Regions from separate parts of the Pseudoalteromonas sp. SG43-3 genome, predicted to be linked through region 1. Evidence: predicted binding sites of a transcription regulator. Region 1 holds the regulator's gene; the other holds the start of a gene.
What was found. The regulator MetJ, encoded in region 1, represses methionine synthesis genes. The targets are predictions, from matches to a motif close to TAGACGTCTAGACGTCTA.
Positions count from the first base shown of each region.

Region 1 (6,425 bases):
GTGGCGATAGTGTTTTTGCATGTAATACAGGGTTACCCAAACGAGCTAATAAATTAGCTTGTCCGCGACAAATTTTGCCGTACTTAATCGCCTTTTTTACCTTTCGAGGATCAGTGCTAAACACACCCTGTGTATCGGTCCAAATACATACCTGCTTAGCATCACAGTAATTTGCAAGTAGTGTTGCACTATAATCGCTACCGTTGCGTCCAAGTGTTACGGTCTCACCTTTCGTATCGGCGGCAATAAACCCAGTAACAATATTTATCTTATTAGGTAAAATTGACTGTCGACATTGCTGCGCATTTTGCGCATGCATTAATTCACCATCGTTTAAGGTAAAAAGACTACGGGCATCTTGAGCACACGCCTCAATATTTAGCTGCTGTAAATAAGTAGCGAGTAAACGTGCTGACCACAGTTCTCCGTGCGCAAGTAACGCAGCCTCTTTTAGCTGCTCAGCTTGAGCAAGTTCTGCAATATTACTAAGCTCGGTATTTAGTGTTCTAAGTGCGCAGCGCTTTAAATCAGCTTGTAATAACTGCTCAATTAAATCGCTTTGATGGTTATTTAACTGCAGTAAAATATCAGCGACAGCTTGCGTGTCTTGCAGCTGATAACTTTGCCACAACGACACAAGTGTATCTGTAGTTTTACCTGCAGCAGACACCACAACACAGTCGCCCGGCTGAGTATGCCCAATAATTATTTTAGCTACGCTTTGATAGCGCTCACTAGAGCTTAAGCTTGAACCACCAAATTTATGTACACAATTGACCATATTTATACCAATTCGCTTAATTAAGTTGTCTATTTTGAGGTAAGAAAACCGTATCGATAACAAGGCAAAAATTTCGTTATTTAGTTGTTCTATATTAGGAATTTTTAACGATGTTATCGTGCGGTTTAATCCCTCAAATTGATTAGGTATTATTGCGGATTGGTATTAATTACCAAAGCGCTGGACGGGCTGCACTTAATTTAACGTTTCCACCAGAAGTGCCAGCACCTTTGCCTACACGGCCAACATTTTTATTTTGCCCTGGTTTTACAAGCTCAAATACTCGTTCAAAGTCAGCTATTAAATCGTGTATATCTTCAATCCCAACCGAAATACGAATAAGCGTATCGCCCACACCCGCTTCTAAACGTGCCTTTGCCTCCATACCTGCGTGCGTCATAGTTGCGGGGTGACAAATTAAACTCTCTACGCCACCTAGTGACTCAGCTAAACTAAACGTTTTAAGACTAGTTAAAAATGCTGCGGCGTCGTTTATATCGCCTTTAATATCAAAACTAACCATGCCACCAAAGCCAAGTTGTTGTGCTTTAGCAAGCTCATGTTGAGGATGTGACTCAAGTCCTGGATAGTAAACTTGGCTTACAAAATTGGAGCTTTCAAGGTACTTAGCTATTGCTAGCGCATTTTCTTGGTGCTGCCTTAAGCGCACATTTAAAGTACGTAGACCACGAAGCGTTAAATAACTATCAAAAGGGGCGCCCGTAATACCAATATTATTTGCCCACCAAGCAAGCTCATCACCAAGCTCTTGTGTTGCAGCAATAACAGCGCCGCCCACTACATCTGAGTGCCCGTTAATATATTTAGTAGTTGAATGCACCACAATATCTACACCAAACTTAATAGGGTTTTGTAAGGCAGGAGACAAAAACGTGTTATCTGCGGCAACCAATGCACCGCATTGCTTAGCAACATCGGTAACCGCTTTAATATCGGTTAAACGAAGTACTGGGTTACTTGGAGTCTCTATCCAAATAAGCTTAGGTTTAATTGCTAAAATTTGTTGAAGGCTTTCTTCTTTTGTTAAATCTAATACTTCAAGCTTCAATAGTCCGCGTTTTTGTAACGATGTAAATAAACGATAGCTACCACCATAACAATCATGTGGAATTACTAACGTGTCGTCACTGTTAAGTAGCTGAGTAGCTAAATGCACGGCAGCCATACCAGTGGCCGTAATTATGCCACGAGCGCCGCCTTCAAGCTTAGCAAGCGTCTCTGCTAAAATATCACGATTAGGGTTACCACTGCGGCCATAATCATACTCACGCTTAGTATCAAAGTCGGCAAACGAATAAGTCGTTGATAAATAAATTGGCGGCACCACTGCACCATGATGTTTATCAGCATCAACGCCGTTACGTACAGCAATGGTCGCTTTGTTTTTTTCGCTCATATTCGTCACCTGATTAATTTGGATGTTTAGACGTCTAAAAGAGTAAGTTATCCGTTTTAATAAGTCAAAGGATTTTAAAGCTCTAGATGGCTAAAGTTAGGAAAGGCGTTTGCTAGTACCACATTTTAGCTCACAAAAGTGAGCTTATTTTTACATCCCAAATAGGCTTATTAAGATAGATCGGTATCTATTATTTGACTATCTTTTTTAAATCGATAGAATTTCACGCATATTTACACGCTTTTTATACCGTGTGAGAAATTAATAATCTGAGGCAACGATACATCTTATGGCTAAATGGAATGGTGAGTATATTCACCCATACGCAGAACACGGGAAAAAATCAGAGCAAGTTAAAAAGATCACCGTTTCGATCCCGCTAAATGTATTAAAAGTTTTAACGGATGAGCGTACGCGTCGTCAAATCAACAACCTTCGCCATGCAACAAATAGTGAATTGCTATGTGAGGCGTTTTTGCATGCATTTACTGGTCAACCTTTACCAAATGACGATGACCTACGTAAAGACAACGCAGAAAAAGTACCAGAAGAAGTTAAAAAGATAATGCAAGAAATGGGTTTAGAAGTGCCTATTTTAAACGAAGAATAAATCGTTACCTTTTTAGTCAAAAAACCTCAGCATTGCTGAGGTTTTTTGTTTAAGCGTTATATATTACGCCATATAATTTTCAGGCAAATCAATTTGCGCAACACCCGACTCTACCGCAGCAAGTGCTACAGCTTTAGCTATACGCGGTAGTAAACGCGGATCCATTGGTTTTGGAATAATATACTGCGCACCAAACTCTAGTTTATCTACGCCTGCGGCTTTTAAAACTTCTGCAGGTACAGGCTCTTTGGCAATACTACGAATAGCCTCAACTGCAGCAATTTTCATTTCATCGTTAATCGCGCTTGCACGTACATCAAGTGCACCACGGAAAATAAACGGGAAACATAAAACATTGTTAACCTGGTTAGGGTAATCAGAGCGCCCTGTTGCCATAATTAAATCGTTGCGTGCGCCGTGAGCAAGTGCAGGATCGATCTCTGGATCTGGGTTTGAACAGGCAAACACGACCGGCTTTTCTGCCATTAGTTTTAAATCTTCGGCAGCTAACAAGTTAGGACCCGAAACACCAACAAACACATCAGCATCTGCAATTACATCTTGCAATGTGCGTTTATCGGTATTGTTAGCAAAAAGCTGTTTATATTCGTTTAAATCATCGCGACGAGTATGAATAACACCTTTGCGGTCAAGCATATAAATGTGTTCACGCAGTGCACCACACTTAATTAACAGTTCCATACACGCAACTGCAGCAGCGCCTGCACCTAAACATACAATTATTGCATCTTCAATTGATTTACCTTGTACTTCTAGCGCATTTAACATGCCGGCAGCCGTCACAATGGCGGTGCCGTGTTGGTCGTCATGAAAAACAGGAATGCTACAACGCTCTATTAATGCTTTTTCAATTTCAAAACACTCTGGTGCTTTAATATCTTCAAGGTTAATACCACCAAATGTGTCAGCAATATTGGCAACCGTGTTAATAAAGTCTTCTGTTGTTTTGTGCTTTACTTCAATATCAATAGAATCAAGCCCTGCAAAACGTTTAAACAATAACGCCTTGCCTTCCATTACGGGCTTAGACGCTAAAGGACCTAAATTACCCAAGCCCAAAATTGCAGTACCATTAGTGATAACCGCAACCATGTTACCTTTACCGGTATATTTATATGCATTTGCAGGATCTGCGGCAATTTCACGTACAGGCTCAGCGACACCTGGGCTATAAGCTAGGGCTAAGTCTTGAACTGTTTCAGCTGGTTTTGTTAGCTCAATGCTAATTTTACCAGGTACGGGATGTGAGTGATAATGTAGTGCTTGTTCACGAAAGTCAGACATAACGCGATGGTATCCTGCAATTTAAGTTAAAGTGAGAGGTGGAGTCTTGGGGTACGATACCCTTATTATTTTTAAATTCCAAGCAATATCAGGTCTATCCTGTTATATGCTATATCCTTTAATTTTAAGAGGTTTTTCAGTAACTTTGCAGGATTATATAAACATTTGATAAATAAAAATTCACCAAAAAAGTAAGTTTTGAGGTGTGTTTATGTCTATTAAAATATTAAAAAAATGTATGTTTAACACATCATCATAAACTTAAAATAACAGCCTACTACACTACTTTAAAAACAGATAAGCCCACGTTAGCTACTTTTATCAACCTAGTTAAAATTTGTACTATTTAAAATATAGAGAATATCTATCGATTTGTCTGTAAAGGTTTATGCATACTCAGAATAAGAATAGGAAATAGTTATGCAAGGTGTGATGTAGCTCGAGCAAGCTAAATAAGATAAGAAGTAGTAAATTTTAGACACAAAAAAAGCACCCTAAGGTGCTTTTTTTAACTAAACAGCAATAATTACTTCTTGCTGCTAAGTGCACCGAAGCGCTTGTTGAAGCGATCAACACGGCCGCCAGTGTCTAAAATCTTTTGCTTACCAGTGTAAAACGGGTGACACGCAGAACATACGTCTAAGTGAATGTCTTTACAAAGAGTTGAGCTAGTTTCGAATTTGTTTCCGCATGAACATGTTGCAGAAATTACTTCGTACTTAGGGTGAATACCTTCTTTCATAGGAACCTCTAGTTAAGGCCGCATCGCTCTCCAAACCCGAAGTCTGGCACCATACGTCGTTAAAACAAATTTGTTGGTGGCGGATTTTATCCAACAACCTTCCCCTGCACAAGTATTTATTTATCTTTTCGCTAAAAAAGTGAACAATCTCTTTCTCAAGTACTATTGCTAGTAGGTTTTTAGCGGTATTTTTAGTACATTACAGCATTAATTTTACGGGTTGAGTTGTTATGAGTTTTGTTGAAGTTGCTATTAAAGTCCCGCTTCCACGCACCTTTGATTATAAAATAGAAGAGCAGCTCAGTGGCTTATCAACCCCAATACTTCCGGGCATGCGGGTTTTAGTGCCTTTTGGTAATCAAAAAAAAGTGGCTGTTGTTCTGGGCATTAAAAACAGTACCGACGTCCCTTTAAATAAAATTAAGAATATTATAGAGGTAATAGACGACACCCCTATTTTAAGTGCCCAACATTTAGAACTCCTTAGCTTTACTGCCCGCTATTATTGCTACCCCTTAGGCGAAACTATTCATATAGCGCTACCGAGTGTACTTCGCCAAGGTGAATCGCCAGATAAAACCAGTATTAATATGGTTGCCCTGACAGAAAAAGGTGCAAAAGTACCGTCATTAAAAGCTAAAACACAGCTCAATTTATTAAAGCAGTTATCGCAATCGGGGAAATCATCGTTAACCGAATTAAAAGCTCTTGGCTTTAGTAAAAAAACAATCGATAGCCTAATAGATAAAGAACTCATAACACAAACTATTGAGCACGATAACCAATGGCAAAGTGTTGCTCCAACTGTCGGTAGTAAACCAGTACTTAATAAAGAACAAGCGGTTGCCTGTACGGCAATAAATCAAAGTAATGGATTTAGCAGCTTTTTATTAGAGGGCGTAACTGGCAGTGGTAAAACAGAAGTGTATTTACAGTGCCTAGAAGAAGTACTCAAACGTGGCGAGCAAGCATTAGTATTAGTGCCAGAAATAGGCTTAACGCCACAAACTGTAAACCGTTTTCGTCGCCGCTTTCCTGATACACCCATTATGCTTTGGCATTCAGCCCTTACCGACAACGAGCGATTGCAAACATGGCGTTTTTGCGAAAAAGGCAGTTGTGCAATAGTTATAGGCACACGTTCGAGTATTTTTCTGCCATTTTTAAAACTCGGTATGATAGTTGTCGATGAAGAGCACGATTCATCATTTAAGCAACAAGATACCCTTCGTTACCATGCTCGTGATTTGGCCGCATACAGAGCTTTTCAGCATAAAATACCACTTATATTAGGCAGTGCTACACCCGCACTTGAAACACTTCACAAAGCAATTAATAACAAATATCAGCTACTAAGTTTAACCGAGCGCGCGCAAACTGCGACAGATAACCAATTTAAGTTACTCGATATGAAAGGCCAACCCGACCAAGCAGGTATTGCACATGCAAGCCTTGCAACTATGCGCCAACACTTAAATCGCGGTAAACAGGTTATGGTTTTTTTAAATCGCCGAGGTTTTTCACCCACTCTTATTTGCCATGAATGTGGCTGGCTAAGTGAATGTAAACG
Region 1 is NZ_JACJFC010000003.1:69,585-76,009, reverse strand. It holds gene metL (bifunctional aspartate kinase/homoserine dehydrogenase II) at 1-781, opposite strand, end outside; gene metB (cystathionine gamma-synthase) at 951-2,198, opposite strand; gene metJ (met regulon transcriptional regulator MetJ) at 2,488-2,808, shown strand; gene H5157_RS03670 (malic enzyme-like NAD(P)-binding protein) at 2,872-4,113, opposite strand; gene rpmE (50S ribosomal protein L31) at 4,640-4,855, opposite strand; gene priA (primosomal protein N') at 5,086-6,425, shown strand, end outside.

Region 2 (6,425 bases), on a different contig from region 1:
CCAAAACGTTTTATTATTTTAGCTTGGCGAATAAACGGCTCTTCGCCCTCTTTTAGCGATATAGAGTTAACAATGGCCTTACCTTGAATACACTTTAGGCCTGCTTCTATTACTTCCCATTTAGAGGAGTCGACCATAATGGGTACGCGTGAAATATCAGGCTCTGAGGCTATTAAGTTTAAAAACTTAACCATCGCGGCTTTTGAGTCCAACATGGCTTCGTCCATGTTTATATCAATAACCTGTGCGCCATTTTCTACTTGTTCGCGGGCCACTGTTAGCGCGGCTTCAAAGTCTTCTTCCATGATTAAACGTTTAAACATGGCAGAACCGGTTACATTGGTACGTTCGCCGACATTAGTAAATACTGCTATTTGTTGGGTCATGTTGGCTCCTTAATTTAAGTTACAGGCTTCAAGGCCTGATAAACGCATGCGTACTTCAAGCTCTGGCAATTGGCGTGGTTTAACGCCCGCTAGACCTTTTGCAAAAGCACGAATATGCGCAGGCGTGGTGCCACAACATCCACCTACTATATTAATAAAGCCCGATTTACCCCAATCGATAATTTCGGCTGCCATTTCAGGCGCTTCTAAGTCGTATTCACCAAACTCATTAGGCAAGCCCGCATTAGGGTGTACCGATGTAAAGGTTTCGCACACGCGCGAAAGCTCTTCTACATATTGGCGCAGTAAATCAGGGCCAAGCGCGCAGTTTAAACCAATCGAAATAGGCTTAATATGGCGAATAGAGTTATAAAATGCCTCGGTTGTTTGCCCTGAAAGCGTACGGCCAGAAGCGTCAGTAATAGTGCCCGAGATCATAACTGGTAATGTGCGCCCTGCTTGTTCAAAGGCTTCTTCTACACCAAACGAGGCGGCTTTTGCATTAAGCGTGTCGAATATAGTTTCGATTAGTATTAAATCGGCGCCGCCTTCCATTAATGCAAGGGTAGACTCTACATACGCAGTAACTAGCTTATCAAAAGTAACGTTTCGGTAACCCGGATCGTTTACGTCTGGCGAAATTGAACACGTTTTAGATGTCGGCCCTAAAACACCGGCTACATAGCGCGGTTTTTCTGGCGTTTTAGCCGTAAATTCATCGCAAATTGCGCGTGCTAATTTAGCCGACTCTAGGTTTATTTCACGGCTTAGGTTTGCCATGTCGTAATCTTCCATCGAAATAGTGGTCGAGTTAAACGTGTTGGTTTCGATAATATCGGCGCCCGCTGATAAAAAACCACGATGAATATCAGTGATTAAGTCGGGCTTGGTTAGGCTTAATAAATCGTTATTACCTTTAATTAATACATGCCAGTCTTTAAAACGCTCTCCGCGATAGTCTTCTTCTTCTAGCTTATGATCTTGGATCATGGTGCCCATTGCGCCATCTAAAATTAAAATGCGTTCTTTTAATGCGGCACTTATTTCGGCTTGCTTATTATTTGTAGGCGCGTTATTCGGCATAGTTGTTAGTCCTCACGTCTTGGCTAACTAAATTAATATCATACGGTGTGGTTTGGTACACGTAGTAATTTAACCAGTTCGAAAAAAGTAAAAAAGCATGGCTTTGCCACGTTTTTGAAGGTTGTTTGGTTGCATCGTCATCCGGAAAGTAATTTTCGGGCTTTGGTGCATTAGGGCTTTTTTTACAATCGCGCTCGTATTCTGCTTTTAGCGAGTCGGCGTCGTACTCTGGGTGGCCGGTTATAAACACTTGACTACCCGATTTATTTTTAAGTAAGTAAGCCCCTACTCGCTCAGAACCTGCCAGTACAACGAGTTCTTCACAGGCGTTTATTTTATTTATATCAATATGGCCGTAGCGTGAGTGCGGTACCAAAAAGGTATCGTCGAATCCGCGAGTCAGTGCGCCGTGATCAAAATAACACTGGTGAGTAAATACGCCACACAGTTTATCGTCTTTTAAATCGCGTTTTAAATTGTAACGGTGATATAACGCTGCATGCGCTGCCCAACACGAAAATAACGTAGAGGTAACGTGTTGCTCAGCCCAATCAATAATAACCTTTAACTCATCCCAATACGCTACATCGTCGTATTCTAAATGCGCAAGTGGCGCACCGGTTACTATTAACGCATCGTAATTGTTGTCTTTAACCTCAGAAAAGTAACGGTAAAAGGTATCAAGGTGCTCTTCTGAGTTGCTGCTACTGCGGTGAGTGTCGAGGCGCAGTAGTTCTACGTTTACTTGCAAAGGTGAGTTGGCAAGTAAGCGAATAAACTGAACTTCGGTTTCTACTTTATTAGGCATTAAGTTTAAAATAGCCAAACGCATTGGGCGTATTTCTTGCGTTTTTGCACGACTTTTTGGCATTACAAATACGTTTTCTTGACGTAAACGTGCAATTGCCGGCAACTCGTCTTTTACTGTAATTGGCATACTTTACTCCTGCTCATAAAAACCGAGGCTTAATTATGAACTGAAAGTAAAAAATATCAACCTCTAGATGTATAGATGTCCAAATGAAATTTTTTCATGATTTTTTTAAGATTTACTAAAAGTTATAGATGAGAGGGAATGCATTTATATTGAAGTACTTTGTTTTAGTGAATTGAAATAGCGCTACTAAAATCAGTAGCGCTATTATAATTAAAAACGATAATTTACAGATAAATTAAGAGCGTAAATATCGCCTTCATTTGTATCAAAATATTGGTATTCAGCACTTACTTGCCAGCGTTGAGTTAGCCTAAAGTCAATGCCGGTTCCGTACGTTACGCCGCCTTCATCGTAGTTTTGCTCAGTTATTAGCGTAGAATTTGTATCTGTACCAGTTATTGATTCTGCAAGGTTTTTTAAGTCGCCTTCATTGTAACTTAATTTATTTCTACCATAGCCACCAAATAAAAACACATCAGCTCGAGATGAAATTGGATAATTAGCTTTTACAAATATACTTGTTTGCAAATCAAGGCTTGAATCGATTTCGCTCTTAATGAATTCTGAACTCAGCGAACCGTCCTGTGGGTTCTGAGTGTAAACAATTCCGTTTAGAGGCGTTGACTCATCATTTAACCCAAAACCTATACGCCCTTCTAATGCAAAGTAACGCGAAAACTGATATCCAAACCGGCCGTAAAGCGTTGTAAACTGTATGCTATCACTCTCGTATACATCAATTTGCGTAGACCCTATCCCTATTCCTTGGTAATAACCATTTACGTGGAGTATGTCTGCTTGGCTCGAAAATGAGTATAAACCTAAAAGTAATGCCCCTAACCTTGTAACTATTTTCATGTTCATTCCTTTAAACCTTTGTAATATTTAATAATGTGATGTTTAACAACAAACTAAGTGTGGCCTGCCTATATAACTTGCTTATACTTTACAGCTTGTAAATATACTGTACCACTTTTGTTAAAAATGAAATGTATTTGAACAATATAAAACAATAGATTACAGAATTTTACACAATAGAAATCCTGTAATAGTAGTGTTTTTAACGAGCAATCAAAACAAAGTACCGCTTAGGTAAGTGTATTGTTCTATACAGCATTCGTTGACTGTTTCACCCGTCAGCCACTACAATACAACATTGAAATTTTTATTATTATTTGAAGGCTTTCCTCCATGGTTTTACCTGATAAATTTATATTCTCGATGAGTCGAGTATCTAAGGTTGTGCCACCTAAGCGCACTATCTTAAAAGATATTTCGTTGCACTTTTTTCCTGGCGCTAAAATTGGTGTGCTTGGTTTAAACGGTTCTGGTAAATCTACGTTACTGCGTATTATGGCCGGTGTTGACCAAGATTTTGAAGGTGATGCACATCCTCAGCCTGGTACTAAAATTGGTTATTTACCGCAAGAACCTGTTTTAGACGAAAGTAAAACAGTACGTGAAACTGTTGAAGAAGCTGTTGGCGAAGTTAAACATGCACTTAAACGTCTTGACGAAGTGTATAACGAATACGCCATGGAAGACGCTGACTTTGACGCACTTGCAAAAGAGCAAGGCGAGCTTGAAGCTGTTATTCAGGCGCACGATGGTCATAACATCGACAACGTTTTAGAACGCGCAGCTGATGCACTTCGCCTGCCAGAGTGGGATGCTAAAATTGAGCACCTTTCAGGTGGTGAGCGTCGCCGTGTTGCTATATGTCGATTATTACTTGAAAAACCAGACATGCTTATCCTTGATGAACCTACTAACCACTTGGATGCTGAGTCGGTTGCATGGTTAGAGCGCTTCTTGCACGATTACGAAGGCACTGTTGTGGCTGTAACGCATGACCGTTACTTCCTTGATAATGTAGCTGGTTGGATATTAGAGCTTGACCGTGGTGAAGGTATTCCATGGGAAGGTAACTACTCTTCTTGGCTTGAACAAAAAGATGCGCGCTTACAGCAAGAACAAAAATCTGAAAAAGCACGTCAAAAATCAATTGCGCAAGAACTTGAATGGGTTCGTTCAAACCCTAAAGGTCGTCAAGCTAAGTCAAAAGCACGTATGGCTCAGTTTACTGAAATGCAGCAGTCTGATTACCAAAAACGTAACGAAACTAACGAGATGTTTATCCCACCTGGTCCGCGTTTAGGTGACCAAGTACTTGAAGTAACTAATCTTCGTAAGAGTTTTGGCGATCGAGTTTTAATTGATGACTTAAGCTTTAGCATGCCAAAAGGTGCCATTGTGGGCATTATTGGCGCGAATGGCGCGGGTAAATCAACGCTGTTTAAAATGATAAGCGGTGAGCAAACGCAAGACAGCGGTAGCATCAGTGTTGGCGAAACAGTACACCTAGCTACTGTTGATCAGTTCCGCGACGGTATGGACGAAAGCAAAACTGTTTTCCAAGAAATATCAGACGGACAAGACGTACTGAAAATTGGTAACTTTGAGTTCCCAAGCCGAGCATATGTAAGTCGCTTTAACTTTAAAGGTAACGATCAGCAAAAGTTTGTTAAAGACCTATCAGGTGGTGAGCGTAACCGTTTACACCTTGCTAAGTTATTAAAAGCTGGCGGCAATGTGTTACTACTCGATGAGCCAACCAATGACTTGGACGTTGAAACACTACGTGCACTGGAGAACGCTATTTTAGAGTTCCCAGGTTGTGTAATGTGTATCTCGCATGACCGTTGGTTCCTTGACCGTATTGCTACACATATTTTAGATTACCGCGACGAAGGTCAAATTAACTTCTTTGATGGTAACTACACTGAATATGAAGAGTGGCTTAAAAAGACCCTAGGCGCTGAGGCAACTCAACCTAAACGTATTAAATACAAAAAAATTGGCTAAAAATATTGGTTAATTTTATGTTTGTATAACTTAAGCCCTGCACTTTGCAGGGCTTTTTTATGCCACCAGCATTACAGGAGCACATCTTGCTAGCATGTAGAGAATTACCCGCTATGCTTAATTTATTATAAAAACAGTAAGGCTAAATTAGGTTATGCAAAATCGTCGACAGTTTTCTCGTGTGCTATTTTCAACTAACGCTCTGTTATGTTTTGATAGCCAACAGTATCCGTGTAAATTACTCGATCTATCGTTACATGGCGCGTTGGTTACTAATTGTGATGCATTTATTGGCAGCCACAATACGCAAGCAATACTGCGTTTTACATTACCTCAAAGCGATATAGAAATAAAAATGGAAGTAGTGATTTGCCATATTGAAGCCGATCATATTGGTTTAAAATGCCATCACATTGATATAGACAGTATTACTTATTTAAAGCGTTTAATAGAGCTAAACTTAGCCGATGATGAGCTACTGCATCGCGAATTAGCGTCACTTATTAATGACTCACAATAGACTCATTCTCTTAAGTTGATTACCATAGCGCAAACTTTATAAAGCTTGTAAATATGCGCTTAAATCCTCATTTGCCTTTGGTATACCATCCTAACTACTCGTTTAGCTTTGATCCTAAACATCGCTTTGTAATGAGTAAATTTGCACATTTATATCAACATGTTGCAGAGCTTGGTTTAATCGGCAGTAACCTAGTTGAGCCAATATTAGGCACGCCAGAGCCGCTTGAGCTTGTGCATTGCGATAATTATATCCAAGATTTATGGCACAACCGCTTAGATGAAAAAGCCATGCGTCGCATTGGTCTACCCTGGTCAAAAGAGCTTATGGCACGTACATTTACAGCCCCTCAAGGAACGCTACAGACAGCCCGCTTAGCACTTAAACACGGTATAGCGTGTCATCTTGCTGGTGGTACACATCACGCACATAATGACTTTGGTTCTGGTTTTTGTATGGTTAACGATTTGGCCTTTACCACGCAAACTTTAATTACATCGGGTGAGGTAACTAACGTACTTATTTTTGATTTAGACGTGCACCAAGGTGATGGCACAGCTGCAATGTTAAAGCATCAACCCTATGCGTATACTTGCTCTATCCATTGTGAAAAAAACTTCCCCTTTAGAAAGTC
Region 2 is NZ_JACJFC010000022.1:23,915-30,339, forward strand. It holds gene metH (methionine synthase) at 1-386, opposite strand, end outside; gene H5157_RS17275 (homocysteine S-methyltransferase family protein) at 396-1,469, opposite strand; gene metA (homoserine O-succinyltransferase) at 1,459-2,406, opposite strand; gene H5157_RS17285 (porin family protein) at 2,617-3,264, opposite strand; gene ettA (energy-dependent translational throttle protein EttA) at 3,598-5,271, shown strand; gene H5157_RS17295 (PilZ domain-containing protein) at 5,426-5,791, shown strand; gene H5157_RS17300 (histone deacetylase) at 5,845-6,425, shown strand, end outside.
Region 2: a site for MetJ is predicted at 2,471-2,488, ahead of metA (homoserine O-succinyltransferase). Genes of this name have one in related genera too.